4 regions of the Priestia sp. FSL H7-0729 genome follow, and region 2 is predicted to be linked to each of the others. Evidence: a T-box and tRNA genes for the amino acid it is inferred to sense, from the RefSeq annotation. Region 2 holds a T-box; the other regions hold tRNA genes.
What was found. The T-box of region 2 lies ahead of leuS (leucine--tRNA ligase). A T-box ahead of a tRNA ligase gene usually reads a tRNA of that ligase, here a tRNA-Leu.

Region 1 (8,308 bases), on a different contig from region 2:
CAACGTGAGGTTGCCGATGAAGGCCCTGCCGTATCCGGGTTGTTAGATCTTCGCAAAGGAGGTAGCTGACCCATGACCATGTCTCCCCATGAAGTGCAGGCTTATGTTCTCACCTATCTGGAAGCACTCGATTGTCAGATTATGGAGCGTTCACCTGCACATGTTACAGTCAAACTTTCGCCCGAGGCGGACAAAGCATTGACCAATCGCCCCTATTATTGGGGGTTCGTGGAGCGAACCGGAGCACCCGCTGAGACGATGTCCTTTACATTTATATTCGATCCCGACAGTTATCAGCAGGCCACCGAAGCTGCAGAAGCCAAAGCTGCGCAAGCATTACCTTCAATTGTACCTGACCCTGCTGAAAAAAATGGCGTGACCAACGGCATTCCTCAAGGCGAGCAGCCAAAAGAAACCATCCTGGGTCGTTACTTCGGCATTACTCCATCCATGCCACTACTGGGACCAGGACGAATATTGCGTGAAGAAGTGGTGTATGGCAGTCGCAGGCTGCAGCAGATTTTCGGTGCAGCCCGTGAAGGCGGTGCCTTCGTGAACCTGTTCGAACAGGCTGCCAAACGGCAATTGCGCGCTACAGCGCCAGCCGTATATGAGCCTTGGCTCGGTGTCTGTTTCAAGGTAGAATTCGCCTGTGATTTGAAACGGGAGGAATTGCATTTTCTCGGCATCTCCCTTCGCTCGGGTGAAATTATAGAGAAATTCGGAACCAAGCTGAATCGACGTGATCTCAGTCCAAGGCTCGCGGAGAACATGCATGTGCAGACAGCTAAAGTTTCGTTATCCGATGCCGGAGCTGCTCTCGAATCTCATTTGACGAACCGCTTGTTGGAACTCGATTATAGCTGGGCTGAGAAAGCCCAAGAGCGACTTGATCTGGAACTGGACGTGTTGGACACTTATTATGAAGCAGTACTCCGGGAAGATACGCCTGAGGTGGAACCAACAAGTAACACAGCCTCAGCCACGGAGAATCTCCATTCTAACCGCACGTCACCTGTACCCCTGAAAAAAGTTCTGGATATAACTAACGCTAACGCTAAAACCGTTGGAGCAGATGTAGAACTGGCCGCAGAGGCCGTAATACCGATCGACACCGAGACAGAAGCCGAAGAAGAGAAAGCCAAGCAGGCGGTAATCGATCGTGAAGCCATGAAATTGCAATACGAGACACGCCGGACCGAGATGATCTGGCAATATGAACCCAAAGTGAAAGTGACTGCGATTAGCAGCGGCATGTTTCACTTAAGATAGACGAAGACACTACTTTTCCTGCAAATGCTGGCAAAAGTAGTGTTTATTCATGATCAGCTGCCCGACAGGTTGCGGCAACCTTTGCATAGCCTGTCCCCTAGAATGAAACTAGGACCGACTCAGGTAACGGATAAATGAAAAGTAGGTGTGAATTTGAAACAATTCTTCCATACGTGTTGGAACAACGCTCGGAAAACAACCTGTATGACCTTGGGTTTGCTCAGTTGTCTTGCCCTATTCTCCTACTGGTCGATAGCCAATGCCGAGGAACAAAAAACGTCTTCACGATCTCTCGTATCATCCACAGAATATAGTCCCGAACATCATGCATTCCAGAATGACAAGCTAGCTCCCGCTGCTGTGCAACGATTTGCAGAGCAACAAGCAGTTACACTCGGTACGGCTAACGCCGAAGCAAATTGGAAGAAAGCCGACCTGGACTTCTATCCTCTAGGGCCGGGTACACATAGCTGGCTGGTGGAAGCTGCATTTGAGGGTAAACCTATCGGATACATGATTATTACCGCCACAGAACAGGGACATATGATGCTTAGTGAATATGGTCAAGGAGAACAGTCACCATACAACAATGAACTTCTTGGACAAGCCTTAGATCGACAACATATGAACCTCGAAGCGTTACTTGCTGGCGGAGGAGAGCTTCATCTTGGTTATGCTCTTCCCCTGCTGGCATATTGGAAAGTGGAACAACCTAGTCAACCTGCACTTTATATTGATGCTACGAACGGAGATGTACTACCTTCCGAGTTTCTGAACCTGCTGGAGGCTGATTCCAAACAAGTCTCTGCGAGCATAACTCAATTAACCACAGCTCCATCTGGTTCAGTCGATCCACTTCATCTGCGACCAGCCTTCAATCCGGCTGATAATCTGTTATGGATTACATCCAAGCCTGTTGCGGCCGACCGGGCACAAAATGTGATACAACATGGGGAGATTCAAGAGATTGTTTTCTCAGCGGATGATCATAATGTCATATACGGCGGTCCTCTACCCGTTAGCGGATATCAGCTATGGCATACAGAACAGGAAGCAGAGCCCATTCTATATGTAGCGCTAGGCGGTAAAACATCTATTCAACGTTTTGTGCCTATGAGCACATTACAACAAGACGGTCAGTTTTACATCATGAAGCCTTGACGGACAGTTAACTCTACAGATCATTCAAGAATGTTAGAACAATTAGACATCCACAACAAATAAGACGCCTTCCCATGAATTAAAGGGATTGCGTCTTTTGGTTTTACAATAGGGCGTGTCTTCAAACTCGCTGAGTGGAGTAGGCATGCGAAGTTATCCTTTGCCTGAAGAACTTCGTTTATGAGACGGTGTATCCAATTCCTTTTCCTTTTTCCCCACCCACAGGGATACAGCGAACGGAATCATACCAAACCATTTCATCGCCCACGGCTCTTTCCTTTTGGCCCGCTCTTTCCGCTCATCCTTCGGCGTATCGATATAATGAACAACACGCTGCGTAATATATTTTACCAATTCATCACTTTTGGCCATAACATCTGCCTCCTTCGCTCCTGCACATTCGCAGAGCTTACGATAGTTCTATTGTGTGCAGGATGTGTTATGGTTAAACATTTTTTTATTGAAAAGGGTATGAAAAACCTCAAAATGCACAGTCTAATGCCAAAGGTATCCAGACAGCCATTAATCTGCATCCCATACCTATTTCATGAAGGAGTGTGTATTGCCATGTATAAGCTGCTGACCGCTTCGGTAGCCTTGCTAATCAGCTTCTATTGCCTTCCCATGCTACCCCATGTTGCTTATGGAAAAGCAGTTCCGTCCCAGAACAGTCCATCCATGTTGCCGGTGACCGATGGAGATGCTTACCGTTCAAGTCATCATGCCTTTGCAGCACCCGTGATCCTGCTCGATGTCGGCCATGGCGGTATTGATGGTGGTACGTCAGCCCAAGGCGTTCTGGAAAAAGATATCAACCTGGCCATTAGCCAAAAGGTCTATCTCCTGCTTCGCAGCAAAGGTTATGCCGTTATCATCAATCGACTTGGTGATTATGCACTTAGTGATGAGAACCGCTGGCTGAACAGCCGCTCCCGTCATACCAAGGATCTTGCCCAACGCAAGAGCCTTAGCGAAGAAGTAAGTACAGATATCGTCGTCAGCATCCATGCGAACTGGAGTCCCCGATCGGCTGCACACGGTCCGGTGGTACTGCACCAGAAGGAAGGCAGGAGTTATTTGCTGGCCCAATCCATTCAGAACGCCATGAACCAATTGTTCGGAACGGAGCACGGGGTTGTGTGGGGCAAGCCCTTTTATCTATTGAATTACGTGAAGCAACCTGCCGTCATCGTCGAAACCGGATTTTTGAGCAATGCCGAAGATCGAGCCAGAATGAGTGATCCCGCTGAGCAAAAACGAATCGCAGAGTCTATTGCCAAGGGCATTATTTATTATCTGTCGGTAGTGTAGGTGCAGACTGCCATTGCCACACATCTCGAACCAGATCACCGATTCCTACAAACTCAACCTGCCCCTGCAGACGGGAGACGGATTCACGAATCACTGCGGAGGTGTTCATCCCCGTATGTCCGACATGACCAATGACAACACATATATTCTTGTCGATGGATCGCTGAGCTGCCAGATTCATTTGCTTGCGAATGTGTTGCTTGGAGTTTTGATCATCCAGGAAAATGTCATTACCTACAGGCGGCATATTTTTGGATATGGCAAGTTCCCCCACCACGGAGCGAAAATTCGTACGGCTGTCGACAAAGAAGAGGCCCCGCTCTTTGCATACATCGAGCACAATGGACATGATGCGTTTGTCCGAAGTAATTTTGGAACCCATATGATTGTTCATGCCAATCGCGTAAGGCACATCATCGATTGCTTTCTCCACGCGTGAGCGGACTTCTTCGTCTGTCAGATTGGATGTGATTGCACCCGGGCCCAGCCATTCAGGTCTTCCTTTTTTGGGTTCCATGGGCATGTGCACAATTACATCCATTCCCTTTTCATGTGCAGCTATCGCATCTTTCTTCGTTGTCTGCAAAAAAGGCATAACTGCTACCGTTAGTTTAACTGGCATCGCCAGGATCTCCGCCGTACCCTTCATGTCGTTACCAACATCATCGATAATAATCGCTAACCGTTTGTGATTCGATGTGGATTCTGAAGCGGCCGCTGTTTTCCCTCCTGCCGATATGCCTGCGCAAATGACAATCAACAATGCCATGCAACCTGCAATGAACCGATAGTAGTGCTTTCTCTTTTCCTTCATCATGATTCCCTCCCCGTAAGTTTCTGTGATCTCATTGTTTGATATTGAAGGGAGTAATATGTAAGCCAAAGCCTTCCTTAAAACAACATTCCACCATTGGAGACCTCTATCTTAGCCGAGAATCTACAACATCCCACTCTTCACCTTTCTATTCAGACAGGAACTGTCATTGAACCGTAGAAAAAAGAGATTAATTAGAAGAAATACTGTAATTTGTCAGGTTTTCAGTATAGGAATTATTTAGTAGAATCAACAAATGAAAGAAGTTAGTGTGTTTTATTTCTTTCCTATGATTTGTGGAAGGGGGTTTTGAAAGGGTTTACATAAAATAAATGCAGACTATCAATTCTTCTTATTTGTTACCCTGGTCGCGGTTTCTCTATGTAACCATTTACCATTATCGAGGAGGATGACAGTAATGAAATTCAAATTCAAAAAAACGATCAATGTTTTATTGGCCTGCTTAACAGCTCTGCCCCTCATGTTAAGTCCTACACAAGTTTCGGCGGCAAGTGATGCCAACATTAATTTGTCCTCGGAAAAACAACTGATCAAGGGTTTTGGGGGTATTAACCTTCCTGCCTGGATTGGTGATCTGACGCCCGCTCAGCGTGAAACTGCTTTCGGTAACGACCAGAATCAGTTAGGCTTTTCAATTCTCAGGATCTACGTCGATCCAGATTCTAATAACTGGTATCGTGAAGTTGCCACAGCCAAACGGGCTATTGAAAAGGGGGCTATCGTATTCGCATCCCCTTGGAATCCTCCGAGCAGTATGGTTGAAACATTCAACCGTAACGGGGATACAAATGCCAAACGTCTGAAATACGACAAGTATGCCGCATATGCGCAACATCTGAACGACTTTGTATCCTACATGAAAAATAACGGTGTAGATCTCTATGCCATTTCGGTACAAAATGAACCGGATTATGCTCATGACTGGACCTGGTGGACTCCACAAGAGATCCTTCGATTCATGAAAGAAAATGCTGGTTCCATTCAAGGTACCAAAGTCATGGCACCTGAATCCTTCCAGTACTTAAAGAACATATCTGACCCAATCCTGAATGATCCGCAGGCCCTTGCCAACATGGACATTCTGGGAGCACATACGTACGGAACCCAGATTTCGAATTTTGCCTACCCTCTCTTTAAGCAAAAAGGAGCTGGCAAAGAACTGTGGATGACTGAGGTGTATGTTCCAAACAGTGACAACAATTCAGCAGACCGCTGGCCTGAAGCACTAGAAGTTTCCTATCACATGCACAATGCCATGGTAGAAGGTGATTTCCAAGCCTATGTGTGGTGGTACATCCGCAGACAGTATGGTCCGATGAAAGAAGACGGTACCATAAGCAAACGCGGGTATAATATGGCCCATTTCTCCAAATTTGTACGTCCTGGCTATCTCAGAGTGGATGCAACCAAAAACCCGGATACGAACACATTTGTTTCTGCCTACAAAGGGGATAACAAGGTCGTTGTCGTAGCAATTAACCGTGGAACTTCGGCCACAAGCCAAAAATTCGTTCTGCAAAATGGTAATGCCTCCACGGTGTCCTCATGGGTTACGGACAGCAGTCGCAACCTGGCAAGTGCGGCCTCGCTTAACGTATCCAATGGGGCCTTCACGGCACAGCTCCCGGCTCAGAGCGTAACAACGTTTGTTGCCAACATTACTGGCGGGAATAACGGCGGAAATACAGGTAGTGGCACTACTTATGAAGCCGAGACCGGAACAACTCTTACGGATGCTACCATTGAAACGATCTACCCTGGTTACACTGGCTCCGGGTATGTCAACTTCAATGCAACGACTGGTTCAGCCATTCAATGGAACGCCATTAACAATACGATTACAGGTACCAAAAACGTAAAGATTCGTTATGCGCTGGAAAGCGGAACCCGTAACCTTGACATTTTTGTTAACGGAGCCAAAGTCATCAGCAACGAGTCCTTTCCGGCAACAGGAAGCTGGTCCACTTGGGTTGAAAAAACAATACAGGTCCCCATGAACACGGGAACCAATACCTTGAAAGTTGTAACCACGGGAACCGAAGGACCGAATATTGACAGCATTAATATTACCGCAGCACAATAAAGGTCCGTCAGACTAAAAAGATAATATCAAAAAAAGCAAACAAAAAAGACTCCTTAAGCGTTAGCTTAAGGAGTCTTTTTATTAGATGCGGTCGAGAGGACTCGAACCTCCACGGGGGGTTAGCCCACACGGACCTGAACCGTGCGCGTCTGCCAATTCCGCCACGACCGCATATTGTATCTCACTGACCAATCTCAGCGACAAGAAATAATATATCATGCAGAATCTATCATGTCAATACTGAAAATAATAACATGAAAGCCCGAACCAGACGTCCATGTCGATTCGGGCTTTACCTTTAAATGCTCATTGTTATAAGTTCATTAAAGCGAATGCAACGGATACTACAAATTACAGCTTGGAAGGCCAGTTACCATACCATGCGTAACCGCCTCTTCTTTCTTTATCAATCTCACTTAATTTGTATTTAACTACCCCGTCACGACCAATAAAGATTGGTTTATCCGTTCCGATCTCATAGAAGCGTGCCCAAATCGGTGCCGCTTTGGAGTCAGCGATAATTTTGCTATCTCCATTGGCTCTTTCATACTTGTAACCCGTAATTTTCACCTTGTTAAACCATTCCTCCGCTCCTTTAATGGATGCGGTAATTTTGGCGTTGGCAGGTCTCGTTTTCAGGAATTTAACAATCGTTACACTCTCTCCAGCTGTCAACGATGGTACTTCGTAGATTCTTGCGCTCGCCGGTTTAAGGGAACTGGAATCATGTTGTTGTCCCCACGCTGTCAACTTGCCGCCTGAAACGACTTGTGTATTCAGAATCGCCTCCACACCTTTGGCAACTGAATTTTTACTGCGATTGGCAAGTGTACTGTCGATAAACGAGAAATCACCTTTGCGTGATGCTACTTCATCGAGCATGATCATCACATTAATCATGGCATCGTCATTGTAAGTGATATGTTTGTGATATCCGGAGCTTTGATAGACTTGCGGCCATCCGCCGTTCGAATACTGCATATTGATCAAAAAGTTAATTCCTTTGATTGCAGCTGCGGAGTAACGCGGATCATTCGTCTTCTTAAATTCTTTCGCCAATCTTCTAATTTCTGAGTATGTAGCCTTGTTGTCTATCGTGGACTTCGCCCACTCTCCGCTTGTTTGTTTATAATCTTTTCTCCAACCTCCATCCGGCAGCTGGTTCTTCAAAATATCAGAAATACTCGCTGTGGTTCCCGATGCATCTGCAGCAGATACCGTCGCTACAGGGAAAACTGCCATTCCAACTGTTGAGAACACCATGGTGCATGCCAGGACAAAAGTAACTATTTTCTTCGCTTTCAAATGTAACACTCTCCCATGTTCATTTTAATAAAACCCAAAGTTCTACCTTACCTATAAGCCAGTCCCTACACCTCCTTCATTTGAATGTATAAACCAATAAAATCTATTTTCATCCAATATGTGGTGTGGATAATGAGATAATATGCAAAAAATATATTTTTGTCAATATATGCAACTTAATCAATATAATCTCTTTAATTCTACATAACGGAATAGTTCTTTCAACTCATGACAAACCTATTTATTTATCCAAATTCGTCTTAAACGAATCAATAATGACGTTTTTGTCATGAATGATACCCAAACTTAATCCCTTCTTGCCTAAAAAAACTGTAATTCCG
Region 2 (8,308 bases):
CCACTTGCATCCGATCCTGATGATGCTCCTGTATTGCCCTGAACCGAAGTAGCCGACTGTACAGCAGGGAGTTCCTGCTCTATCGTCGGCTTTTCGGTGCCGAGCTGCAAGGGTTCCCAGCCACTAGGTGGTTGTTCACTTTTGCCCGACCATAATATGAGTATACTTCCAACCACCGCAGCAGCAATGGTCATGCCTTTGTTCCATCTCATTTCTTCCACACCTCTCCCTGAATTCAAAATCATTCATTTCGAACACGGGCGGTGCTTCCGAACCGTTGGACTTCTCTGGTGAAACAAGTTGTATATTTTTCATGTCATGTAAAACAGGTCCTCACGCATAGAATAGATGGAAAGAACTGCGCCAGTACCGTAAAGCATGAAAGGAGGCCTGAAACAATGAAGGTTGGATTTATCGGAACCGGCAGCATGGGCAGCCTGCTGATCTATGCCCTGATCCAATCAGGTGCACTCGAGCCGCGGCAGATCGCCGCCAGCAATCGAACCCCGTCCAAAGTACGGCAGTTATCCCTCCGTTACCCCGGTCTGCATGAATCCCAGAGCAATCGGGAAACGGTGATCCGAAGTAATATCATATTCCTGTGCGTGAAGCCGCTTGAATTCAAACATGTCATTGACGACATCCTGCCTGTCGTGAATCCCAATCATATAATTGTCTCGATCACCAGTCCCGTGCAGCTGCGCCATCTGGAATCTTCACTTCCTTGCAAAGTCTCCAAAGTTATTCCCAGCGTCACACATCAGGTTGGCAGCGGCGCGTCCCTGTGTATACACGGCGAACGAATGACTAGTGAAGACCGTGCTGTGCTGGAAAGTCTGCTTAGCCATATAGGCAGGCCATACCAAGTGGATGAAGCTTGTACACGCATCACATCCGACTTCTCCAGCTGCGGACCTGCATTCATATCCTTCTTTTTGGAACAGTGGATCGAAAGTGCAGTGAAGCTGACAGGTATCAAAAGGGCAGATGCCTGTGCTCTGGCTGGCGAGATGCTCCTGGGAACAGGCAAGCTACTCACCGAAGGAGGATACACACCGCAAGAGCTTCAGGCTCGTGTTGCTGTACCTGGCGGCATTACCGCTCAGGCACTTGCACTGCTGAAGGTTAGTCTCGACGGTGTTTTCGACAGCCTGATCCACACGACACATGACAAATATGATGAAGATTTGTTAAAGCTGGATGAACTATTTCGAGCCGGCGAGATTAACCGGCAACAATATTAACGAGTTTGCCTGGAACGGCAATGACCTTGCGAATGGTCTTGCCTTCCAGCGCCTGCTTAACAGGTGCCAGCTCCATCGTAAAGTCCTGCATGCCCTGTGCATCCAGATCCTTCGCAACCGTAGCACGAGTTACGATTTTACCGTTTACCTGAACAACAATTTCCACTTCCGCATCCACTGTCATGGACTCATCATATTCAGGCCAAGCCACGTAAGAGATTCCACCTTCATGTCCCAGACGACTCCACAGTTCCTCAGCCATATGCGGTGCCAGTGGTGACAACAGTTGTACAAAGTTCTCCATCGCTTCACGAGGCAGTGTATCGGCTTTGTACGCATCGTTGATGAAGATCATCAGCTGGCTGATGGATGTGTTGAAGCGCAGGTGTTCCAGATCTTCCGTAACTTTTTTGATCGTTTTGTGAGCAGTCCGCTTGAACTCATCCGTTCCACCGTCCACCGTAATCTTGTCATTGATGGCTCCTGTATCTTCGTTAATGAAGAGACGCCATACACGTGACAGGAAGCGGTGCATGCCTTCAACCCCGTTTGCATTCCACGGTTTTGTCGCTTCCAATGGTCCCATGAACATTTCGTACAGACGCAATGTATCCGCACCGAATTCATTCACAATTTCATCCGGGTTAATGACATTACCACGAGATTTACTCATTTTCTCATTGTTCGTGCCTAGGATCATACCTTGGTTCACCAGTTTGTGGAACGGCTCTTTGGTATCCACAACACCCAGATCATACAGCACTTTATGCCAGAAACGAGCATACAGCAAGTGAAGCACCGCGTGCTCCGCTCCGCCAATGTACAGATCAACAGGCAGCCACTGCTGCTGTTTCTCCTTGGAGATCAGTTCCTTGTCATTGTGCGGATCGATAAAGCGCAGGTAATACCAGCAGCTACCCGCCCATTGTGGCATGGTGTTGGTCTCACGACGTGCCTTCATTCCCGTTTCCGGATCTACCGTATTCACCCACTCCGTAACATTCGCCAGTGGTGATTCTCCAGTACCCGAAGGTTTGATCTGGTCGATATCAGGCAGCAGCAGTGGAAGTTGATCCTCCGGTACGGTCTTCATCGTTCCGTCTTCCAGATGCAGAATCGGGATTGGCTCACCCCAGTAACGCTGACGGCTGAACAGCCAATCGCGCAGACGATAGGTTACTTTCCCTTGTCCTTTACCGTTCTCTTCCAGCCAAGCAATCATCTTGGCAACCGCTTCTTCATTGTTCAATCCGTTCAGGAAATCGGAATTCACATGCGCGCCATCACCAGAATATGCCTCTTGTGTAACGTCTCCACCTTGAATAACCTCGATGATATCCAGACCAAATTGCTTAGCAAATTCCCAGTCACGTGCATCATGACCCGGAACAGCCATAACCGCACCTGTACCGTAACCTGCAAGAACGTAATCAGCAATCCAGATCGGCAGTTTTGCACCATTAACGGGATTGATTGCATAAGCACCAGTGAATACACCTGTTTTGTCTTTAGCCAAATCCGTACGTTCCAGATCACTCTTACGAGAAGCCTGCTCCTGATAAGCCTGAATCGCTTCACGCTGGTCATCCGTTGTAATTGCTTCTACCAACTCATGTTCCGGAGCAAGTACTGCAAAGCTCGTACCGAACAATGTGTCCGCACGGGTAGTAAACACCTTAATAACTTCTTCGCGACCTTCAATGGCAAAAACAACTTCCGCACCTGTCGATTTACCGATCCAGTTACGCTGCATATCCTTGATACTTTCAGACCAATCCAGCTCTTCCAGGTCTTCCAACAGACGCTCTGCATACTCGGTAATTCTCAGTACCCATTGACGCATCGGTTTACGTACAACCGGATGTCCACCACGTTCACTTTTGCCATCAATAACCTCTTCATTAGCCAGCACCGTTCCAAGTGCTTCGCACCAGTTCACTGCGACTTCATCCACATAAGCGAGGCCCTTATTGTACAGCTGGATAAAGATCCATTGTGTCCATTTGTAGTACTCAGGGTCCGTTGTACTGATCTCACGATCCCAGTCATAAGAGAATCCGAGCGATTTGATCTGACGGCGGAAATTGTCAATATTGCGGAATGTAATATGCCGTGGATGTTCACCTGTATCCAATGCATGCTGCTCAGCAGGCAGTCCGAAAGCATCCCAACCCATTGGGTGCAATACATTATAACCACGCATACGCTTGTAACGGGAAACGATATCCGTTGCTGTATATCCTTCCGGGTGACCTACGTGCAGACCTGAACCGGATGGATAAGGGAACATATCCAATGCATAAAATTTCGGTTTGGCAGGATCCTCACCTGTTTTAAACGTTTTATTTGCATCCCAGTATTGCTGCCAACTTTTTTCCATGACTTGTGGCTGGTAGCCATGCTTCGGCTGGTTATTCTCACTCATCTATTGTTCCTCCTTCTGGTTGTTCGTTTTAGTTTTAATTGCAACAAAAAAACCTCAGCATCCCGTAGCGTTTGCAGCGCTAGGGACGAGAGGTTGAATTCCCGTGGTACCACCCTAGTTAGTGGACGAACGTGCTTCGTCATCCACTCCCTTTGGACCTGTAACGGCGGTTAACCGATGCGGATTTCCATTCCTGAACCAAAGGCTTAATGCCAGTAGGTTAAGCAGAATGGTGTAATCACCGCATTTCTCCAAGGCGAGTTCGCAAATCACTGTCAACCGGCTTGCACCAACCGCCGGCTCTCTGTTATGTACAGGAATTACTACTGATCCTTATCATCGAAATATGTATACAATATCGGGACCATTATATAAAAAAGCAAGCCCAAAGTCAATATGACACGTTATATTCGCTTTCTTAAAGCTCACGGTTTGTAACCTTCATAACGCGGGTTGCTGTTCAGGATAACCAAAACCGCTCAATGCCTTCCTCCAGGTTATGAATAGTCCAATTCACATGTTCCTGATTGTCATATTGGCGATAAGCGCACTCAATGCGCAGTACCAGATCAAAGTACAAGTCATACAGACTTCTTCTTTTTAGCTCACTTTCAGTCGTAATCGCACGCCCATAACCTTTCACAAAACCGGGTGTATAGTTAAAATGACTGAAATAATGCTCCATCAGAGGGTCTGCCCACAGTGAACGTTCAAAATCAATAATGGCTGTGATGCGACCTTTGTCTACTAGAACATTGCCATCCCACAGATCCCAACTTACAAGCACAGGTTCCTCTACATCATCCAGCACATCCGATTTTTCTTCAATCAAGCGTCTCAATTCAGGGTAATCCATTGAAAATGTAATCCCGGCTTCTTCCCCATCCGCAAGAATGTCATCCATCAGATTCATAAATGCTTCTTTCCATGTGGAATATCGCTGTTTTTGCTCCGAGAAATATCCAAACTTCTCGCCCTTGATTTCATTAATTCGACGATTGTAACGCCCCAGTTGTTGTTCAATGGCCTCCTGCTCTTCCGCAGAATACTGATCCTTGATCTGATTGTAGGGTGTTCCAGACATGTACTCCATGATGAAATAACGCGCTGAAGCCATGGTTAACGAGTCATCATAAGCCAACACCTGGGGTACAGGGACATCCTGTAACTTGCTGATGAGACGCATTGCCTCAACTTCGGCGATCATCAGATCCTGCTCGCAGCGCATCAGATTGGTGGAAGCCGAAGGGGCAATTTTGAGTACCACTCGCTGTGCGTCACTCAATGTAATGAGATATGCATGATTGGCCCAGCCATCCACCATTTCCTTGTAGTCCTGTATACTTGCAGATAGATGCTGCTCGATTATGGCATTCAGTTGTTCTGACGTAAGCCTTGTTTTATATGTACTTTCCACTTCTACACCTCATCTCGACTATTGATCTCTCAGAAAACGCTTTCTACCCGACTATTATCGCCTCCTTTACTTTAACTGGCAATACTTTTGTCACGCTCATAAGTTTCTTCTAACATTTCTTTCCCCGATTACGGAAACACGTCACTCACTTGATATGGGGAATAAAACCAAAAAAACTGCCCTTATGTACCAAACATAAGGACAGTTCTCGAGATTTGTTCTTATTTCACAGCAACGTAGAACAAGCGTTGTGCGCTGTCTCCAGCCTCTTTCCATTCAAAATCCGCATATACCTTCACATCTCTAAAACCTGCCTTGGATAACTCCAGCTTCATCCAGTCCGGATTATATGCACGCTGGACATGAACTTCTTCAAACCGCTGGTATATATCCTTGCTACCATCTTCCACACGCGAAAAAATACTGAGATGATGTTCAATCTCACAACGATCCTGGTCCAGATCACAAGTCCAAATATAAGATACAGAGCGCTCATCCAGGACAAAAGGCTGCTCCTCATCATAACGAATAAGGGTATTGGGATGATGCACATCAAACAAAAACGTTCCATCCAGCTTCAACATCTCATATGTCCGCTGGAATGTTCGAACAACATCTTCTTGTTCAAGCAGATAATTCACGCAATCACAGAAAGATATCACTGAATCCACAGGTTCCGGAACTCGCCAGTCACGCATATCTTGCTGCACCCAACGTACGCTGCCTTCCCGATACAATCGGTGGCCCTGAGGCGTTGCCTCCATCTTGCTGCGTGCAACCGACAACATATCTGCTGACAGGTCAATACCTGTAACTTCGAAACCGGAGTTCACGAGCGGGATCGTAATGGAGCCCGTTCCACAGCCAAGTTCAGCGACACTTTTGGGCATTCCATGCTTTTCCCACGCTGTTCTTGCAAACCTTATCCAGTCCGGATAAGGCATATCTTCCATTAATTCATCATAGACATAGGCAAATTTCCGGTAAGACATGTCAGGCACCGCACTTTCAATTTCATTTTCCAATCCTGATCTATATAAGTTGAACTAAAGAATATTTACACTGGATACTCCAATGACAGAACAACCTTCCGATCACTGTTATCCCCAGATTTTTTTGATTCCTTTTATAAAGGATTAAATCCGGGGATAGCGTGTGCTTCCGAAGCAGCTTTCTTTTAGAAAGCTTTTAGGCGAACGCTACGCTTCTTCAGGTTCTTTCTGTCCTCTCCGTTTCATGTAAATGTTTAGTTCAATTTATATAACAAAAGTAAAGACAGGGGCATCCGGTGTTTACCCAGCCTATCCCTGCCTTCTCCGAGTTTCATATTACGAAATTATTCAAAAGAATTATTTGTTTTCACTTTGATCCGCAGGAGCAGATTCGGACAGATACGTCCAGCTTTCCTTTTGAACCACCAGTCCATCTTTCATCAATTTGCCCAAGGCACGCTTGAAAGCAGACTTACTGATACCAAAACGCTGCTTAATGATATCCGGCGGAGTTGCATCCGAGTAAGGCATGCCACCCATAGGGCGTTCTTTCATGAAAGCGAGCAGTTTGTCTGCATCTTCGTTACGTCCAACTTGTTTGAGTTGAGTCATGGCCAGATTCACACGTCCGTCTTCACGTACCAGTGTCACCCGACATTTAACTTTCTCACCAAGACGCAGCATATGACTGCGTTCGGATGAATGAATCATGCCAATTGCGCCAAAGCCCAGTACACCGCCCTCTACAAGTACAAAAGTACCCATCTGCAGTGGTTTGTATACCGTTGCTTCAACCCATTCGTTTAACCATGAAGTTGGCGCATGGAAAGCCAATGGTGAAAGTTCACGTTCCCCGGCCAATTTGGCACGCAGACGTCCCTGCTTGTCATGTTCCATGATTACAAAGACTTCATCCCCCACTTGAGGACGCAGTTCCTCCAGTTCAGGCAATTCACGAATAGGAAGCAGCAATTGCCGTCCAAGTCCCATTTCCAGGAAACAGCCCAGTCGTGGGTGAACATCAGCCACAACCAGTCGTGCCATTTCGCCAAGCATGAGATAAGGCTTCTTCATCGTTACGGCCAGACGATCTTCCGTATCAAAGAATACAAATACTTCAAGCGTCTCGCCAATCTTAATATCCCGCGTTAACTCGGTGTAGTGAAGCAGTACATCTTCCGATCCTGTCGTCAAAAAGAAACCAAACGGAGACACTTCACGTGAAACCGGCAAAGAGACGACTGTTCCAGCAATCAAACTCATACCGTCTCCACCACTTTGGCATCAGACCATAGACGCTCAATGTTGTAGTATTCACGCTCGTCGCGGTGGAAGATATGAACAACAACGTCGCCCATGTCCATCAGTACCCAACGTGCGGAATCCATACCTTCAATACCTTTGATCGTCGCTCCGGCTGCATGAGCCTGTTTGCGAATCTCAGTGGCAATGGCCTGTACCTGTGTATCGGAATTCCCGTGACAAATAACAAAATAATCTGCCACCAGGGAAACATTAATCAGATCCAACGCTACAATATTGGATGCCTTTTTGTCGTCAGCGGCAGCAACCGCCATATTCATAAGTTCTTTCGATGATACTGTCATGAACCAACCTCCATAATCTGTAATTGTGTGTTCAAAAAGATCCTTCGTAATCAAAAGCGGACTTTTTGAACAACCTCTATAGTTGAGTAATCAAGTCATTGCGCGACAACACGGTCAAAGGATAAATAACACGGCGCTGCGAGATCAGCAAGCTGATCGTCGAATCGAATCCGGCAATTAATCCTTCTTCCAGACTATGTTCAGCCTGTTCGCGAATGTGATCCACTCCCGGGAAATCTCGTCCCGGTTCAATATAATCGGCAAGACATACCACTTTGTCAAGCAGGCTCATGCCTACCCGACCCGAGGTATGCCACCGGATGGCATTAATAACTTCGGAATCCTCTACACCGTAATCACGCCCGGCTACAAAAGCACCGACTTCGGAATGCCAGAGTTGCTTGTCATGTTGCAGAAGTTCCTGGTTTAATCCGTTATCGCGGATGACCGCTTCCATCTCCGCTACGGGCCAGTATTTTGCCACATCATGCAATATCGCTGCCAAATCTGCTTTTACAGGATCAGCACCATATTTTTCAGCCAGCATCACTGCCGATTCCATCACGCCCAGTGTATGCTTCCAGCGTTTTTCCGGCATTTGTCCGGATACGGCTTGAATCAGT
Region 3 (8,308 bases), on a different contig from region 2:
CCATCTGCTGACACCTCTATTGGGTACAACGGTTGCAAGTATCCTGTTCGGTGTGGCGTTGTTAGCATCAGGTCAGAATTCTACCCTTACAGGGACACTCGCTGGACAGATTGTGATGGAAGGCTTCCTGAACATTCGAATTCCAGCTTGGCTGCGCCGACTGGTCACACGTCTGATCGCCATCATCCCGGCGGTAATTGTCACAGCGATTGCAGGAGAACACGGCACAGAAGAACTGCTCATTTTGAGCCAGGTTGTGCTGTCGCTTCAATTGCCTTTTGCGGTAATTCCCCTGGTGATGTTCACGAGTGACAAAAAAAGCATGGGGGCATTCGCCAACAAATTGTGGCTCAACATCATTTCATGGGTCATTGCCTCGATTATCGTGGTGCTGAATATCTATCTGATCATTCAAACGATCCGGTTATTCTAATCACGTTCTTATTGATAAAATACTAAAAAGGCTGATCAACTCCGGTATTCGATACCAGATTGATCAGCCTTCTTTTATTAATAATCACCTAATCCTGATTCGGCACCAGTAACGGCAGGAGTTGATCCAATGAATCAACAGTCCAATCCGCACGTTCGTCCTCCGATCGGTCTGGCTGGAATCTTCCGTAACCTTGCATAATTCGAATCGTACGCATGCCCAGCTTCCGAGCAGGTATAATATCGTTATCGATCCGATCCCCGACCATGACGGCTTCCTCTGGCGTACATCCTGCCTGTTTCAGGGCCACCGCGTATAACTCCGGATCTGGCTTGGACACCCCTTCTTCAGCCGAGCAGGCCAGAACATCAACATACTTCCGCAGTCCGTAACTCTCCAGTCTCTCTTCCGTTCCGGGACTCTGATTGGCAATAATGCCAATGCGATAATACCGTGACAACTGCTGGAGAACGGAATCCGCTGAAGGAAAAGGACGTTCAAGATCTTTTTGAAACTTCAGCTTGTCCTGAATCTGTTTCTGGTGTCCCTCGTCGTCAACGAATGTGCTAATCGCCACTCTCATAGGCCATTGCTCATAACTTTGGTAACAGTTCGCGAACAGTTCGCGTACCGCCTCAATCTTTACCGGATACCCCAAAGCACAGGCTTCGCGGACGAACTGTCCGATAATATCATCAACCGGCTCCCATTCATCCACCAGCGTATCTCCAACATCAAAAAACAACCACTTTAATCCACCTACATCCGGCACGCCAATTCCTCCTTGTAAGCATAAAAAAGAAGACTCACCATCTTGCATGAGTCTCCTCAAATTTCCGTTTATCGATACATTCAATTATAACAGGCACCTTACACCTGAGCAATCACAAGCTATGGCATTAACCATTGAGGAGAAAGCCGACTTCCCCATTGAGTGAATATACAATCCGGTCTGCGCCCATGCCCCGATAGATGCCCTTTGGATGACTCTGTTCCGTAATGACGCACAGGGATTTCGATGTCCATGAACGGCAGATCTGTAAATAACGGCAAGTCAGGTTCAGGCTGTTCTCAAAAATAAACACGTTGCCCACGCTGCCCTGCGGCAAAAACCATTTTTGAGCTGCAGCCGTATTCATGCGAATGACATGCTCTACCCCGATTCTACGGAGTCTGCGCTCTTCCCCTGCACTGTTGGTTAGAACGGCAAACGGCATTTTTTTGTACATCAGCAATTTGATAAATTTGCGTCCTGCTTCATTTGGAGCAGTCACTAAGATCATCTCAGTATCCATCATTCGTTCCTCCCTTGGCGTGAAAAGACAACAAAAAAGAAGCGTGGGGGACCAAGGCCTCCCGAACGCTTCTTAAAGAATCCATGGCGAAAACACCATGAACCAGCGTACGGCTTGTTGCCTCTCCCTTTAACGCTTACGAGGTTAGCTGACGGATTCGGGCGCGAGAGTCGCCCTATTTCCGGCTGTCACCGGAAAATTCACCCCATGAATGCCTACTGTCCTGGACAGCGCATTCTGTTGGTTCCCCCGTTTCCCACTCATGACTGAATGGAAACTCAGCGATTAAAACATCGTTCGTATATCTTAAGATCAGATCGAGCGATATTATCGTTTGTTTCGTTTTTCAGGTACAATTTAGTTTAAATTGAAATTACGTTATGAATCATACACCCGTACCATGACGGTGTAAAGTCCGTACAGATCACCGAATCGACAGATTTTCGCCAATACCGATCCATAATAACGCTTACAACATGGTTATACTCTATCCATCTCTTCAAGGCTATCTAATTCTCACTCTGACGAAAGTCACTTCGCATTTCATTCACGTATTCTGCACAACTTGCCCGTTTTGGTTCTTTTAACACCATATTAATTTTGCATTATTTAATTGCATCCAATATAATAAGAGATATCAGATGATATCATGGAGGCGATTAGATGACAGTTTACGATTACAAAGTCAATACCCTTCGGGGCCAAGAAGTTGAAATGTCCGACTACCGTGATAAAGTGTTACTGATTGTAAATACCGCAAGCTCATGCGGACTTACCCCTCAGTTCAAAGGTCTGCAAGAACTGCAAGACAAGTTCCAAGATGCCCCGTTTGAAGTCCTTGGTTTTCCAAGCAACCAATTTGCACAGGAAAAAGGTTCTTCCGACGATATCGCCGAGTTCTGTCAGATGAATTATGGCGTAAGCTTCCCGATGTTTGAGAAAATTGATGTGAATGGCTCAAGCGCTCACCCTCTCTTCCAGCACCTTAGCAAAGAAGCACCAGGCCTGCTTGGCTCCAAAGCAATCAAATGGAATTTCACCAAATTCCTTGTGGATCAGAACGGACAGGTAATTAAGCGTTATGCTCCGAAAACAACACCTGACAAGATTGAAGAAGATATCAAGAATTTGCTGCAAAAATAGTACATTGGCCACCCGTGCCGGAAGGTAGAGCACCATTACCCCCGGGAATGGATGGCCTTTTTTCTCACCCCTGGATACCCGACTGTTCGAAAAGACACAAAAAAAGAAGCTCTCCATTAAAGGAAAGCTTCTTCTTCATCGTTCATATGATGCGGTCGAGAGGACTCGAACCTCCACGGGCATACGCCCACTACCCCCTCAAGATAGCGTGTCTGCCATTCCACCACGACCGCATGTCGTAAATAATCGGCAACAGAATTGATTATACCGGGTTCAGAAATAAAAGTAAAGTATTTTTTAAACCTTCTTTTTCAGCCAGGCATTTTCCTCAAAAAACGCATATTCTCGTCATGTTTATCCATGAACTGCATATCCTTAGATTTGATCCCCTCTTTTCCGGCTAGAGCCGATCTTGTTGATTCATTAATATGTAGTCCTTCCTTATATATAGTCCTCCCTGCACTTCGCCACACAAATAACACAATAGGTTATATAAAATAACACAAATATTAAATATCAGAATCTATTCATTAAATTCAACAGATACTATTGACAAAAAGCGGACATTTATGGGATGATAACTATCATATAATTCGGATTTCCAAACATAAAGTTAACAAAAAGGAATATAAATGTCATTTAACATGACATTTAACGAACACAGGAGGCGAATGATTGTGAACCGTGGGAATAAGCTGCTCGATTATGTCAAACTGCTTGATTCCTCTATTCAGGTTGGAGGGTTTACCCATTCCTTCGGCATGGATATCCATATCAGGGAGGGTACCATTCGTAATGCTGAAGATCTCGAATCATTCATGCGTTGTCAGTTGCATCCCAGCATTGTTCGTCTTGAAGGCATGGCCATCAAAGGCATCTATACCGCAGCAGATCACAAGGATACATGGCGGATAGCTCTGATCGATAAACTGGTCCACGTTCAGCGAACTCCTGGAGATCTCAGAGAACAAGCTGCCGCCATGGGAAAACGATTGATCAGACTGGCACGCGCTCTGCACCCCTGGATTGATTTCAGCCAGCTCGAACAGATCTTCGCCAAATATGATTCGGTTGGCTGCCTCTCCACTGTTCACGCCTGGATTAACCATCACCTCGACATCCCGGTCGAGGAAGCGGTCCTTGGTTACCTGCATTCAGCCATGAATGCCTGCATAACCGAAGCCTCCAAAGTCATTCCCCTGAACAACGATATAACCAAAGATCTGATGGTACGCCTGGCCTCAGATCTGGAGAATGAATGGAATACCGTATGCGCCTCGGCTACGGATGGACTGGTACAACCAACCTCGATGTCCATGAAATCATTTTTCCCCAGTTTCCATATGCTTGGAGCTGGACTTCATGCCTACAGAGCCTAATCCTCTTCCTTCTCCCCTTCATTCAGACAAACACAAAAACACGCGGCAACCTCCTTGCCGTCGTGTTTTTTGTCGTTTTATTTGTTTATTTAACGTATTTACGCCATTTAACATCAAAAAATACACTTTTTTCCGTCTTTTTTAATTGTTAGATGACGCATTTACGTATATAATAAAATACACAGCTCGTATTTCTATATATTTTACACGAAGAAATGGCGACTGAATACTACATTCTAACCAGGGGTGAACCCTTTTGAACAAGAACAAGAAAAAACCAGTGACCCCGTTCGGATGGGCCATCAAACGACGGCTAACCGAACTTCAAGTGGACCAGAAGACCTTTTGCGAACAGCATGGCATCCCACCCTACCGTTTATCCAATCTCATTCACGGCACGCGTAAAGCCACCCGATTCAGACACCTGGTTGCTGACATTTTGGATATTCCAGATGAACTGAGATAAAATTTCTGCCAAGGAGGGCCCCATCCATGAGACATGTTACATCCGATCTGGAGAGGCTATCGTTCCAGTCCATTCGTCACCAACTCATCATCGTTGATCACCATTGGGTTATCCACAGTTGTAACCACGCATGGCAACAGGGACTCGGCCAATCATTACTCAACCCGGAAGCGAGCAGTAATCATACACATTACCTGCATCTGACGGAAGCCTGGGCAATACGAAGCAAGAACGCACACACGGCACTTGTCGCACAGAATTTGAAAGAACGCGGAGTACCTTTTCATCGAAATCATACATACGACATCTGCGTGTATACGGCATGCAACGAAGAGCGGTGGTTTCGCGTGGAACTCACCCCTCTGTCTCATGCGAATTCAATTTTGGATATCGATCTCGCTCTGATTGCACACATGGATATTACCGAACAGAAAAAGACAGAACGCCAATTAAAAAAGGCCCTGTCTGACGTGCGCACATTGCGCGGACTCCTGCCTATTTGCGCTGTCTGCAAACAAATCAAGGACGAAAAGGAACATTGGAACTCCGTTGAGAGTTATCTGGAGAAGCATACCCACGCCGAATTTACCCATGACATCTGCCCGGAATGCATCCGGCGGTTATACCCGAAATACTCAAATATTCTGGACAAGCGTTCCTGAAACCTTTCTTTATACTCCACACGCTAACAGGAATCACACAGACAGATGATGTTCAAACTGCGACATATCCAGTTCTTGCGGTGTCCCATGCAAGGTGATCGTTCCTTTGTCCATAATATAGATATAATCTGCGGCACTTCGCACGAAATCAATACTTTGCTCTACCAACAGAACCGAGAGGTCTCCCTTTGCCTTGAGCTGCAAAATAACCTGCCGAATATCCTCCACGATAGAAGGCTGAATGCCTTCTGTCGGCTCATCAAGTAATAACAACCCGGGACGTGAAGCCAACGCACGAGCGAATGCCAACTGTTGCTGCTGCCCACCACTCAGATCCCCGCCCTGCCGTCCATACATTGTAGCAAGCACTGGAAACATCGCCAGCACATCCTCTGGGAACACCTTTACCCCCGGCGCACTTGTCTCCAGGCCAAGCAACAAGTTTTCTTTCACCGTAAGCTGCGGAAAAATCTCCCGCCCCTGCGGTACATAACCAATCCCTGCTCTTGCCCGCTTGGCTGTGTCCAAGGTAGATAACTCCTGATGTTGCCACTGAATACTGCCTTTACGTGTTTTGAGCAGGCCCATTAATGTTTTCATCAATGTTGTTTTACCTACACCGTTACGGCCCATTAGGCACACCACCTGTCCAGGCTTTACGTCCAGGTTCACTCCACGTAGCACATTGCTTTCCCCGTAGCCGGATTCAATTCGTTGCAGCGACAGCATGGTCATCCCTCCTTTTACCCAGATACACTTCAGCCACTTTCGGGTCTGCCTGTACCTCCGCCATCGTACCTTCCTTCAGCAGTTTCCCTTCATGCATTACTGTTACCTTGGCTGCGAACTCTCGTACAAACTCCATATCATGCTCCACCACCACAACCGAGCGTTCACACGCAATCTCTTGCAGAAGTCGCCCGGTCTTGTGTGTTTCTTCATCCGTCATGCCTGCGGCTGGTTCGTCCAGTAACAACAAACGCGGCTCTTGCAGAAGCAACATGCCAATCTCAAGCCACTGCTTCTCCCCATGTGATAACGCCCCTGCACGAGCATAGACGCGATCTTGCAGACCAATCTGGAGGGTAACACGCTCCATGGCAGCACTCATTTTCCCATATCGACGAATACCGATGGCTTGCAAAGGAGAACGGCGAGTCTCTGCCGCCAGTGTCAGATTCTCCTGCACCGTCAGACCTGCGAAGATCGATGGCGCCTGGAATTTGCGTCCTACACCTTTGCGAACAATCTGGTGTTCTCTCAGTCGCGTCAATTCCGTGCCATCCGCTATTTTCACCGAGCCGGACATGGGTTTGGTTTTACCACATATCACATCCAGCATCGTGGTTTTCCCTGCACCATTCGGTCCAATCAGAAAATGCAGATCATGCTCATGCAGCTTCAGATTCATTCCTTTGACCGCAACGAACCCGCCAAATGCCACCGTAATATCCTCGGCGATCAGAACCGCTGAATCCTCAGTAGACTTCAGGTTTTTCCCGAGTGACTTGGACATGTGCACTTTCTCCTCTCCGTTTCAGCAAGCGAACGACATGACGATACACACCCACAATTCCGTTAGGCATGAACAAGACGACCGTTACAAAGAGCCCACCAATGACAAACAGCCATCCTTCAGGGTAAGCTTCGCTGATGCCTGTTTTGGCTGCATTCAGCACCACCGCTCCGATAACCGCTCCAATAAGCGTACCGCGACCACCCAGTGCAACCCAGAGGACCATCTCAATGGAAGGAACAATGCCCATCATGGATGGCGAGATAATGCCTACCTGAAGAACAAACAGCATGCCCGCGATGCCTGCAAGTGCACCGGAAAAGGCAAAAGCCAGCGTTTTGTATCCTGCCGGATCATATCCGAGGAATCGCACCCGATTCTCTCCATCACGCGCCGCTTCGAGCACCTGACCGAAACGACTGTTCACCATTCGACGACAGAGCACATACGCGATCACCAGAACAGCAAGCGTTATATAGTAGAGAACAATGGTTGTTCCAGCGGAATGAAGTGTAAAACCAAAGATTGAATTATATCCGGTAATGCCATTCGTTCCACCCGTCCATTCCTGTTTGCCAACAAATAACGTCACTGTGATGAGAACCAAAGCCTGAGTCAGGATGGTAAAATAAACACCGGTGATCCGGTTACGGAACGTAAACCACCCCAGGGCAAAGGCGAGTAATGCCGGAAGGGCTATCCCCAATATCAGCGCCACGGGGAAAGAGCGAAATGGTTCCCAGAACCACGGCAGACCACTGAGACCACTCCATCCCATGAAGTCAGGAAGTGTTGCTCCACTGGCCTGAAGCTTCAGATACATCGCCATCGCGTACCCACCCAGACCAAAGAATACCCCATGCCCAAGACTCAACACACCCCCATACCCCCAGATCAGATCGAGACCGATGGCCAGGATCGCCAGTGCCAAAAACTTGGCTAACAGGCTCAGACGAAACTCCGTGGAGATCAGCGGAGCAAGACACATCATGATCAGTACAACCGCCCAGATAATCCTCATTTTCAGACTGCCAGTTTTGAGTAATGCCGACATGAACTAACCCCCTTCTTCACGTTAATCGAGACTCCGTGTGCGCATCGCGACCAAGCCGCGTGGTTTCCATTGCAGAAAAGCAACGATACATACAAACACAAGCACCTTGCCAATCGAGGCCGAGGTATATGTTTCGAACAATGTGTTGAACATGCCGATCCCCAGCGCACCGCACACGGTTCCAACCAATTTCCCCACCCCACCCAGAACAACGACCATGAACGCATCCACAATATAATAGGTACCAAGGGAAGGACCAATTGGACCGATAAGTGTTAACGCACAACCAGCAATTCCGGCGATGCCCGAACCAATGGCAAAGGTCATGCCATCCACCCGTCGGGTCGAAATCCCAAGACA
Region 4 (8,308 bases), on a different contig from region 2:
ATGCCGAGGACCGGGATCGAACCGGTATGCATTGTTCTCCCCGTCAGTTCGCCAGCTTAAGCCTCCTGTTGCGTAAATACTTGGTAACGGTAAAGCCCGTAAAGACATGGAACATGCGCTGACAGTGTTATTTCGAAGTCAACTCTGATCAGGAGCTATCCTCAACCGCGATGGCGGAGTTCAAGTTATATGTTACTTAATCAATCGACCACTGAAGCTAACAGATCATTTTCAACATACTTCCCCTTCCTTTTCAACTCAGTAGAGAAACTAGCAGAGCCTGTTTATAATCGGGAATGCTTTAATTTGTCCGATGTTTGCTAATCCTCACTACTATATATCTTTAATTCTTTGTGCAAATCATGCATCATTTTTCCAAGTGGTTTAGTTCGCATGGCCTCTCTCGTAATCTCAGGGCCAAAAATAATTTTTTTAATATCATTATCAGTTAAATTTTCCGGACCTAATACATCTATCAACTCTCTCTTTTGCGAACTGTTATACATCTGCTCCCTCTCTATTAAATCCAGGACCTCTGAGCCATGTATTTGATAAGCCTCTTCAATCCTCATTGTATCAATATTGGTCTTCAGATAACCTTTGGAGTCTAAGGTAATTTTTATATCATCTAAATTTGTTCCAGTATATGAAAAAATCAAGTCCTTTCCCCAGTCAATACTGTTATCAAAAGGGGAAGCAAATACTGATGTAGAGGAACTTTTAACTCTGTTACAGTTGCCACAGACGGGAATGAGGTTATACAGACAGATCGCAAATAAGGGGGATACTGATCTGCTGAAAAAATGATCTAGTTGGGCACCTGATACATGCGGTGCTCTACAGTTAATGTAGTCTCTGTTACAGTAAGGACACACTGTGAGACCAGTGTTCTTAACAATTCTGACACGCATAGTTGAATAACTTAATTTTGAATTAGCAAGTAATTCGTAGGAGTCATGAATAGTCTTATAGATGCCTTTAATAGTAGTGCTCCCATCTTCATGAATGTCAAAGCACTCCTCCTGCTTGATACCAGTTGTCTCAGTATTTATAAATACTTCTGCAGCACTCAGCTTCTCAAATGGAGAAAGGATTAATACCTTGAATTTAAATTCATCTTCGATACCTTCAAAAAAGTTGCTCGGTAGAAATTTTTCACAACTCTTGATAATTTCTGATTGGATAGAAGATGATATTTTCGATTTTGCTGTAGTCCAGTACTCTCGCTCAAATTCTTCAGAATAAGTTTTAATTTGAATCATTACTTCACCGTGCTTTCTCGTTTTAACTCTATAATTCTAAGGTTCATTTCGGTCATCTCTTTTTCTAACGCTTCTATCTGCAATGTTTTAGTCCCCTGAATTCCCCACTCTGTTTTGCTGAGCATATCTAATAATTTTCTTTTATAAATCGGTTCGCCTATTTTATTAATCAAATCATTTATTTTCTTGAAAAAGTCTTTAGATTCTATATCTTCATTATAATAATGACTGAGTTCTTCTCTAATTTTACTCTCATCTCTTTTTGAGAGCCATTCCGTGATTCTCACAATCAGTTCCCGGCTGTATTCACCTATGGTATAGTCCATAAAGAAATTTTGTGTAAGAAGCTTATGAATATTTTGACCGAAGGTATCCTGAAATCCTTCTTTTTCCTTAGAAAGATAGGTAATATCTTCGTTGAGAATATCTGAAATAATGAATGGTGAATTAGTTGTAATAACCACTTGGAGTTTTGAATCTGTTTGAGTGACCGTGCGATCAATACTATCTATGAGTGTTTTAATATAATTTCGTTGCCATTCAGGATGATAATAAAGCTCACCCTCATCAATGAATATAAGTGCTGTTTCCCCATCTAAGAGTGCTTCGTCGAGGCTGAAATCATTTGGGCCTAACATATCCTCGAATTCCTTAACATATTTTTCATGACCCGTTAAGAACCAGTAGAGCTTGGAATGGAATGAAAACTTTGCATACTGCCCTGACGAGAAAGGTCCTAGATTGGCATCGGGTGCTGAGAGAAATGGCTTGAAATCTTCCAAACCTTCAATTGGTTGCTTAAGCATATGAGTTACTTCATTCAACAAATCACTTCTGAGAGTAAATATTTTACCTGTAGGCATATCAAAAAAATTGCCTATGTCTTCCTGTGTCAAATGCTTTAAAAAAGTTAATTGATAATATAAGTCTTTATTAAAAGCTGGACTAAACTTAGGCTGGATAAAATCTCTCTTATTCTTGTTGTCATGAGCTTGAGCCGCTACCTTGGTAGCCTTACGTTTACGTATAAAACTTGCTGCCTCAGAGTAATCGACTTGTTTGAAACTGTTAAGAGATTCGGCTATCTGTATAGCTTCTTTTTCTTCCACAGTCAAAACGTATCTTTCAGTTGTTTCTTTATCGACAAGCAGGCTATCTTGATTAGCACTGAGCATATTTGAAAAATATATGACTTTACTTAGTTCATTGTTACTATCATACGCATTACGATCAAATGGCTCTACCTGGGAAACAACTATATTTTCTATATTAGTTAAGTAGAATGTTTTGTTGTTTAGATGGAATACGATTACAAATTCACAACCCATATCTAAAATATTATATTTTGCATAGTCTCTTTCGCATACGCAGCCATTGATACAGGTAAGATTATAATCACGGATTAAATGAATGAGTTTAAAGAATGTGCTTCTTAAAAAGTCCACCGTACTACTTTTCCCTGCACCATTCTTGCCAACTATACAGGATAGTGAGTAAATATTTTTTCCGTAAAAATGCGGAATGATTGTCTGAGCTTCTAAGGGTACCAGTGCATTTAAATCATTGCTATATGTATATTTGTGATCAAAATCAACCAACTGCTCTCTAAGCCCTCTATATTGATTGAGATAAAGCATAGAGAAAATCAAATGATGATTATCGCCCATAGATGCTTCTTTTGAGATGGATCCAATTGGTTCTAGTGTTTCAGTAATTTTATCGGCATCTTCATCAATTAATTCTGGTTCGTCAGATTTTACAACATCATTTAGTTCTTGTTCAAACTTCACTGACCCATAATGATCTAATAACCAATCCTCGTATTTGAATGTTATATTTAACGGTTTGGATGTTTTTTCTAAATTATGTATAATAATCTTATTTTGATTAATTTCAAAAGATATATGAATAACAGCTTTGCGAACCACTATAAACTTTCTTTCTGCTACAAAATTGTTAGTCCAGTAAGTATATATCTTCTCGGTACTAGAATATTTAAGTACTCCTAATCTGTTTTTCTTTAGTTTACTGGTAAGAAAGTCATAATTACCACCAATGTAGTTATTTTGCCCATATGCTTTAACAAGAATGTTATTCATATAATTAGCTATAAGTAGGCTATCTAAAAAGAAAAATTTGTACTTAGGCTTTTCAACATCATTAATACAAGAATAATTAATTATTGTAAAAACCTGATTTCTGTAGACTTTATCATTAACTATTCTGTAAATTTCATAATTTTTAAGTAATTTATGTATTACCCCTTTAGGCAATCTACCAATATACTGGCTGATCAGTTTTATTCCATTGTAAGCAAAGCCGGAGTCACCAAATGTTCCTGCGTTAGTAATATGACGAAAAATCGCTGTTACAATATCATCTAAGTTCTGTCTCAAATTAACTTTTTCAGGATAATATTTACATAATAATTCAATCGCTTCTTCATTATCAGAAAACTTTCCAAAGAAATTTTTATAAAAATCAACTAATCCTAAGTAAAGTATTTTCTCAAAAAATGAATCTTCCAAGATGGAATGAAATTGTTTCCCTTTCCCTTCATCCTTTTTAATCAAACGTTGACTATCGAAAAGACTGTAGAAACCATAAGAGAAATGCCGTTGGCCTAGTAGTTTCTTATAATCCTCATAACCTTTAAGTCTTTCATGTTCTGGAATTAATAATAAAACCAGTTGTGTAGCAAAATACCTTACATTTTTTTCATAATTGTCGGTTACATATGCTTTCGAATGCTCTGCAAGTATAGCAGCCTCCTCTTGGTTAAAGAGATTAATGAGCTCTGATAATAATTCTTTTATGGTCATATTTCTATCATTGAGTAGAGTTTTCCCAGTAGGTACATAGTTTTTATAAACTTCAATTTTATTTAAAATATTCACCACGAAATTTTGCAAAAGAGGTCACTCCCACTATAATTAATATTTTCTCATGTATTCATTCATTGATAGAATAAGAGTTGGAATAGATACATTAACATGGTGAAAAACAAAGCAATTTTAACGTGATTCTACAATACATGTTGAATTAGAGGTACAGTGTCAACTATATGAGAGTATAATCGGTCTCCCGCACCTCCCACAATTCTACTTTATACCCCTGATCTATATCCAACTCCATAAACCACTCATATCTGGTCCAGAAAGCATATCTATGTTAGCTTGAATTATTTGTTGACCAGTTAGCTTTTTTAAAGAAGAAATCTAACGCTCAGCTTACAGGTTTCTTCGCAACTGTTTTCTACTTTCGTTTAGCCGTGAAGCATCACTTGTTTTTCCATAATGATCAGAGAATCTCTCCACTAAGCACAACTCCAATGATTTTGCGCCGAAAAAAAACCGCTGTAAACCTGAAACCTTACATTCGACATCATATGACTAATTCCTTCTTTTAGGTAAAATTAATAGGCATATTGATTCATGAAATATTCAACATTATAGTCCTGGTTATTATTAGCTATTGACGTAAGCATTGAGTGTGTTAATGCAAGCGGGGAGTCTCACTTAACCCGCTTGAAAGCTTTAAGTGTCTTCAGATCAGCAAAAAAGAAAAAATGTACATCGAGATAGAATGGAATATTCTGAGGAGGATGAAACCGCTGCTGGTAACCACTTAAATTTGGTGGCTATATTTGCTTGGTGCAATTATTGGTGGTTTCAGTCGGAGTGAAATAATTGTAAATATTTTGTGATTGATAAAATACGGATCAATTAGAGCATTTCCCATACTAAAAGTGATCAAGCAAATATCACAGATACGTAAAACGAAGCATCAGACGATTACATGTAAATGCCGAATTGGGACATGGGAAAAATTGCTGTCCCTACGCGGAACTCAATTACCTTTATTTTATCTAATCTAAATAAGCTGTAGAAAAACAAAAGATCCCTAATCATAAAGGGATCTCATGCTTTTCTTTAAGATGCCGAGGACCGGGATCGAACCGGTACGGTAGTCACCTACCGCAGGATTTTAAGTCCTGTGCGTCTGCCAATTCCGCCACCCCGGCAGGATTATGTATTTCTTGGCGACAAGAAATATCTTACCATGAACTAATTAACTTTGCAACACCTTTTATTAAAAATAATACAACTATATAAGTTTAACTAATAATTTACACGATAACGGAGAGAACAGAAAAAACTGAAAAAGCGAAGGTTCGCCTAAAAGCTTTCTGAAAGAAAGCTACATCGGAAGCATACGCTATCACCGGATTTTCCCTTTCAAAAGGGAATCGAAAAAATCTGGGGATAACAGCGATTAGAAGGTTGTTCTGTCATCGGAGTGTCTGTGTAAATATTCTTTAGTTCAACTTATATAAATGAAACAGGCACTGCAAGCGATCAGCTCACAGTGCCTAGAAAGTCCGAGTTGCGGTCCCGGACTTCCGGTAAACCAATCTATATTAAGGGAGGTGTGAGATAAGAATACCTTCCCAACATTAAAGAAACCTAAAATCAGCCTTAAATTAAACTAAAAAAGTAAAATCGGTCGAACACGAGCCGCCTCTTCCTCGCTGCACTCCACGATAACCAAGATATGGTCCTTTAACAGCCAATCTTCATAATACCGTGCGTCTTCTTCCGAGATCCCCGCTTCAGTCAGTGTCAGCACCAAATCATCGGTCTCACTCCCGATCTCATTGCCGGCGAGTCTGCGCACTGCTTTTCCGATCGACATCGTCTGATCCATCCGTTTCCCCAGACCAGCCAATATCCCTTTTAGCGCGCCAAAGGCACCATCCGTTCCTGCACCCTTTAAAGGTTTAGGCAAACCCGTCTTCTCGCTCACCAGCTCCAGATTAAGCTGTTCTTTCGCCACCGCTCCCAAGTACTTATCCTTAATACCTACCTCTTTAGCTTTATTCAGCATAATTATAGCCTCGTTCTCGGTACGGGCCAGCCCAATAATCAGTTTTGTCATTCCGTTCCCCTCCTTTTATCCTAATATAACCCCGTAATCCCCATTCAAAAACGGCTAATCCACAGCTAAGACAAATCACCTAGAAGATTATTGATTTCTCTTCTGGAAATCTATACCTAGTTCTGATAGACTAGATAAAGAAGACAAATTAACCATTGAAAACATTGACATATGGATTTATCATCTCATAATCAGGAGCAATGACTTATGAAAAAAGAGGTAGAAATTTCCATCCGGCGCAAGCAACAGATCATGGTTCGTAATACAAGCGGTCAGACGGTAACCGGATATCCCGAGCGTACCGCTGATACATCCATTCTCTCCTTACGTACGGTTCACGGCAGTCTATGGATACCGTTTGATGAGGTTGAACATGTTACGCGTCTGTTAAGCATCCGGTCTCATCATTTAAGCGGAATGCAACTCGTGTAGTCGGCTCCATAATCCTAGAAACTCAGTTCCACTATAGATACGTTAACTGTATCTATTTATGCCAGCACTTCATACCAAAAAACCAGACGCATGCACGTCTGGTTTTTCTCTTCTACTTATCCTGAACCACACTGCCACTGGCCTCACAACTCAGCCCTTACTATCCTTGTTTCTGTCCATCCATATCCTGTCGTTATTTCACTACAAACTTCACTCGTGTTCCATCCGGATATGTACTTAACTGATTCCCTACCCATGAACCTGCACCGCGATTATCCTTTGGGGTAATGTATTGGATATCTGCACCTGTTCCTCCTTCAGCGCACATTGCCATGGGCCACTCGTCACGATCCTTACCTTTTTTGACCGGAACACCCTTGAGTGATAGATCCCGATTGCCTTCAGCTCCACTACGATCAATGGTGCATACATCCGAATGCCCTGCCTTGATTGCAGCTTTAATATGATTGGCTGTTTCGGGATAGCGCTCTGAAGGAAACGTAATGGTATGGTCTACACTCTTATTCGTCCCTCCGAATGGATTAGGTATCTCCTCTGGCCATTCTCCCCCAGCCCAGGCGTAGAGGGCTACCAGCAGCATGGCTACCAGTGTAAGTACCTGCTTTTTGAAACCTTGCTTGCCTTTGCGTTTTCGTCCTGTGCGTCTCTTACTCATGCTGTGTCTCCCCCATTCAACACTTACATTATAGCAGAACGCCCGTTCGTAAAACAATTCAATACAATAAAAAAAAACAGCCGAGATCACCTGGCTGTCCTGCTTGTTTGGTTATCCTACATTGGGAATGGCCTGTTGGCGCAGCAAGGGCAGTATCACCTCAAACTGTGTACCTTTCCCCTCGGTACTTTCCACCGAGATCTGGCCATTCATCAGTTCCAGCAGTTCTTTGCAGATGGTCAGTCCAAGCCCGCTTCCGCCAAATCGGCGCGCATGGGAGATATCGGTTTGAGTAAATGCATCAAACAATTGTTCCATCTGATGTGGAGGAATGCCAATTCCCGTATCACGCACAGAGAATACCAATATCACAGTATCCATCAATTGTTTCCTCACATCCACCTGTAACTGCACTTCACCCTGTTCCGTGAACTTGATCGCATTACTCAGCAAATTATCCAGTACCTGCCGAAGTCTTAGCGGGTCACCGATAAGTACATCAGGAACATTCAGATCAGCATGACAGAGCAAACGTATATTTTTATTCTGCGCCGCAGGCTCATGTGTCTTTACAATCTGTTGGATCAGCTTCAGAGGTTGAAACTCAATGTTTTCAACATCCATTTTGCCTCTGCCCAGCTTCGCCATATCCAGGCTATTGTTAACGATGTTAAGTAGCGCCTCACCCGATTGACGTGCAAGTTCAAGGTATTCTTTCTGTTCATCCGTAGTTTCACCCATACTGGCAAGTTCGATCATACCCATAATGCCGTTGAGTGGCGTACGAAGCTCGTGATTCAGCTTTCCGATGAATTCCAATTGCCCTCTGCTGTTCATCTCAGCCATGGAAGTTGCGAACTTCAACTGTTGTTCGGCATACTTCCGTTCTGAGATATCGTATTGAATGCCTACAAAATATAAACACTCTCCGGATTCATTAAAGATCGGATCAATATTCAGTTCGTTCCAGAACTTCTGGCCACTTTTTGTATAATTTAAG

Region 1: it encodes a tRNA-Leu, which carries the amino acid that the T-box ahead of leuS (leucine--tRNA ligase) is inferred to sense. The anticodon was not compared.
Region 3: it encodes a tRNA-Leu, which carries the amino acid that the T-box ahead of leuS (leucine--tRNA ligase) is inferred to sense. The anticodon was not compared.
Region 4: it encodes a tRNA-Leu, which carries the amino acid that the T-box ahead of leuS (leucine--tRNA ligase) is inferred to sense. The anticodon was not compared.

The regions. Positions count from the first base shown of each region.
Region 1 is NZ_JBBOTQ010000008.1:130,029-138,336, forward strand. It holds gene MHH93_RS18575 (DEAD/DEAH box helicase) at 1-69, shown strand, start outside; gene MHH93_RS18580 (YqhG family protein) at 73-1,272, shown strand; gene MHH93_RS18585 (hypothetical protein) at 1,477-2,433, shown strand; gene MHH93_RS18590 (YqzE family protein) at 2,587-2,805, opposite strand; gene MHH93_RS18595 (N-acetylmuramoyl-L-alanine amidase family protein) at 3,001-3,744, shown strand; gene MHH93_RS18600 (divergent polysaccharide deacetylase family protein) at 3,719-4,561, opposite strand; gene xynC (glucuronoarabinoxylan endo-1,4-beta-xylanase XynC) at 4,977-6,662, shown strand; tRNA gene MHH93_RS18610 (tRNA-Leu) at 6,749-6,833, opposite strand; gene pelA (pectate lyase) at 7,014-7,967, opposite strand.
Region 2 is NZ_JBBOTQ010000005.1:396,986-405,293, reverse strand. It holds gene MHH93_RS15055 (ComEA family DNA-binding protein) at 1-212, opposite strand, end outside; gene comER (late competence protein ComER) at 399-1,244, shown strand; gene leuS (leucine--tRNA ligase) at 1,225-3,669, opposite strand; T-box leader at 3,748-4,018, opposite strand; gene MHH93_RS15040 (phosphotransferase family protein) at 4,130-5,086, opposite strand; gene MHH93_RS15035 (class I SAM-dependent DNA methyltransferase) at 5,308-6,078, opposite strand; gene MHH93_RS15030 (CvfB family protein) at 6,436-7,341, opposite strand; gene rsfS (ribosome silencing factor) at 7,338-7,685, opposite strand; gene yqeK (bis(5'-nucleosyl)-tetraphosphatase (symmetrical) YqeK) at 7,762-8,308, opposite strand, start outside.
Region 3 is NZ_JBBOTQ010000002.1:90,233-98,540, reverse strand. It holds gene MHH93_RS06715 (Nramp family divalent metal transporter) at 1-433, shown strand, start outside; gene MHH93_RS06710 (HAD family hydrolase) at 522-1,205, opposite strand; gene MHH93_RS06705 (HAD family hydrolase) at 1,333-1,731, opposite strand; cyclic di-AMP (ydaO/yuaA leader) riboswitch at 1,847-2,022, opposite strand; gene MHH93_RS06700 (glutathione peroxidase) at 2,392-2,871, shown strand; tRNA gene MHH93_RS06695 (tRNA-Leu) at 3,022-3,104, opposite strand; gene MHH93_RS06690 (urease accessory protein UreF) at 3,549-4,250, shown strand; gene MHH93_RS06685 (XRE family transcriptional regulator) at 4,507-4,716, shown strand; gene MHH93_RS06680 (nitrogen regulation protein NR(II)) at 4,743-5,378, shown strand; gene urtE (urea ABC transporter ATP-binding subunit UrtE) at 5,412-6,107, opposite strand; gene urtD (urea ABC transporter ATP-binding protein UrtD) at 6,085-6,894, opposite strand; gene urtC (urea ABC transporter permease subunit UrtC) at 6,857-7,948, opposite strand; gene urtB (urea ABC transporter permease subunit UrtB) at 7,970-8,308, opposite strand, start outside.
Region 4 is NZ_JBBOTQ010000004.1:128,759-137,066, reverse strand. It holds gene MHH93_RS11730 (hypothetical protein) at 321-1,262, opposite strand; gene MHH93_RS11725 (ATP-binding protein) at 1,262-4,174, opposite strand; tRNA gene MHH93_RS11720 (tRNA-Leu) at 5,201-5,286, opposite strand; gene MHH93_RS11715 (hypothetical protein) at 5,751-6,200, opposite strand; gene MHH93_RS11710 (hypothetical protein) at 6,408-6,632, shown strand; gene MHH93_RS11705 (NucA/NucB deoxyribonuclease domain-containing protein) at 6,826-7,308, opposite strand; gene MHH93_RS11700 (sensor histidine kinase) at 7,420-8,308, opposite strand, start outside.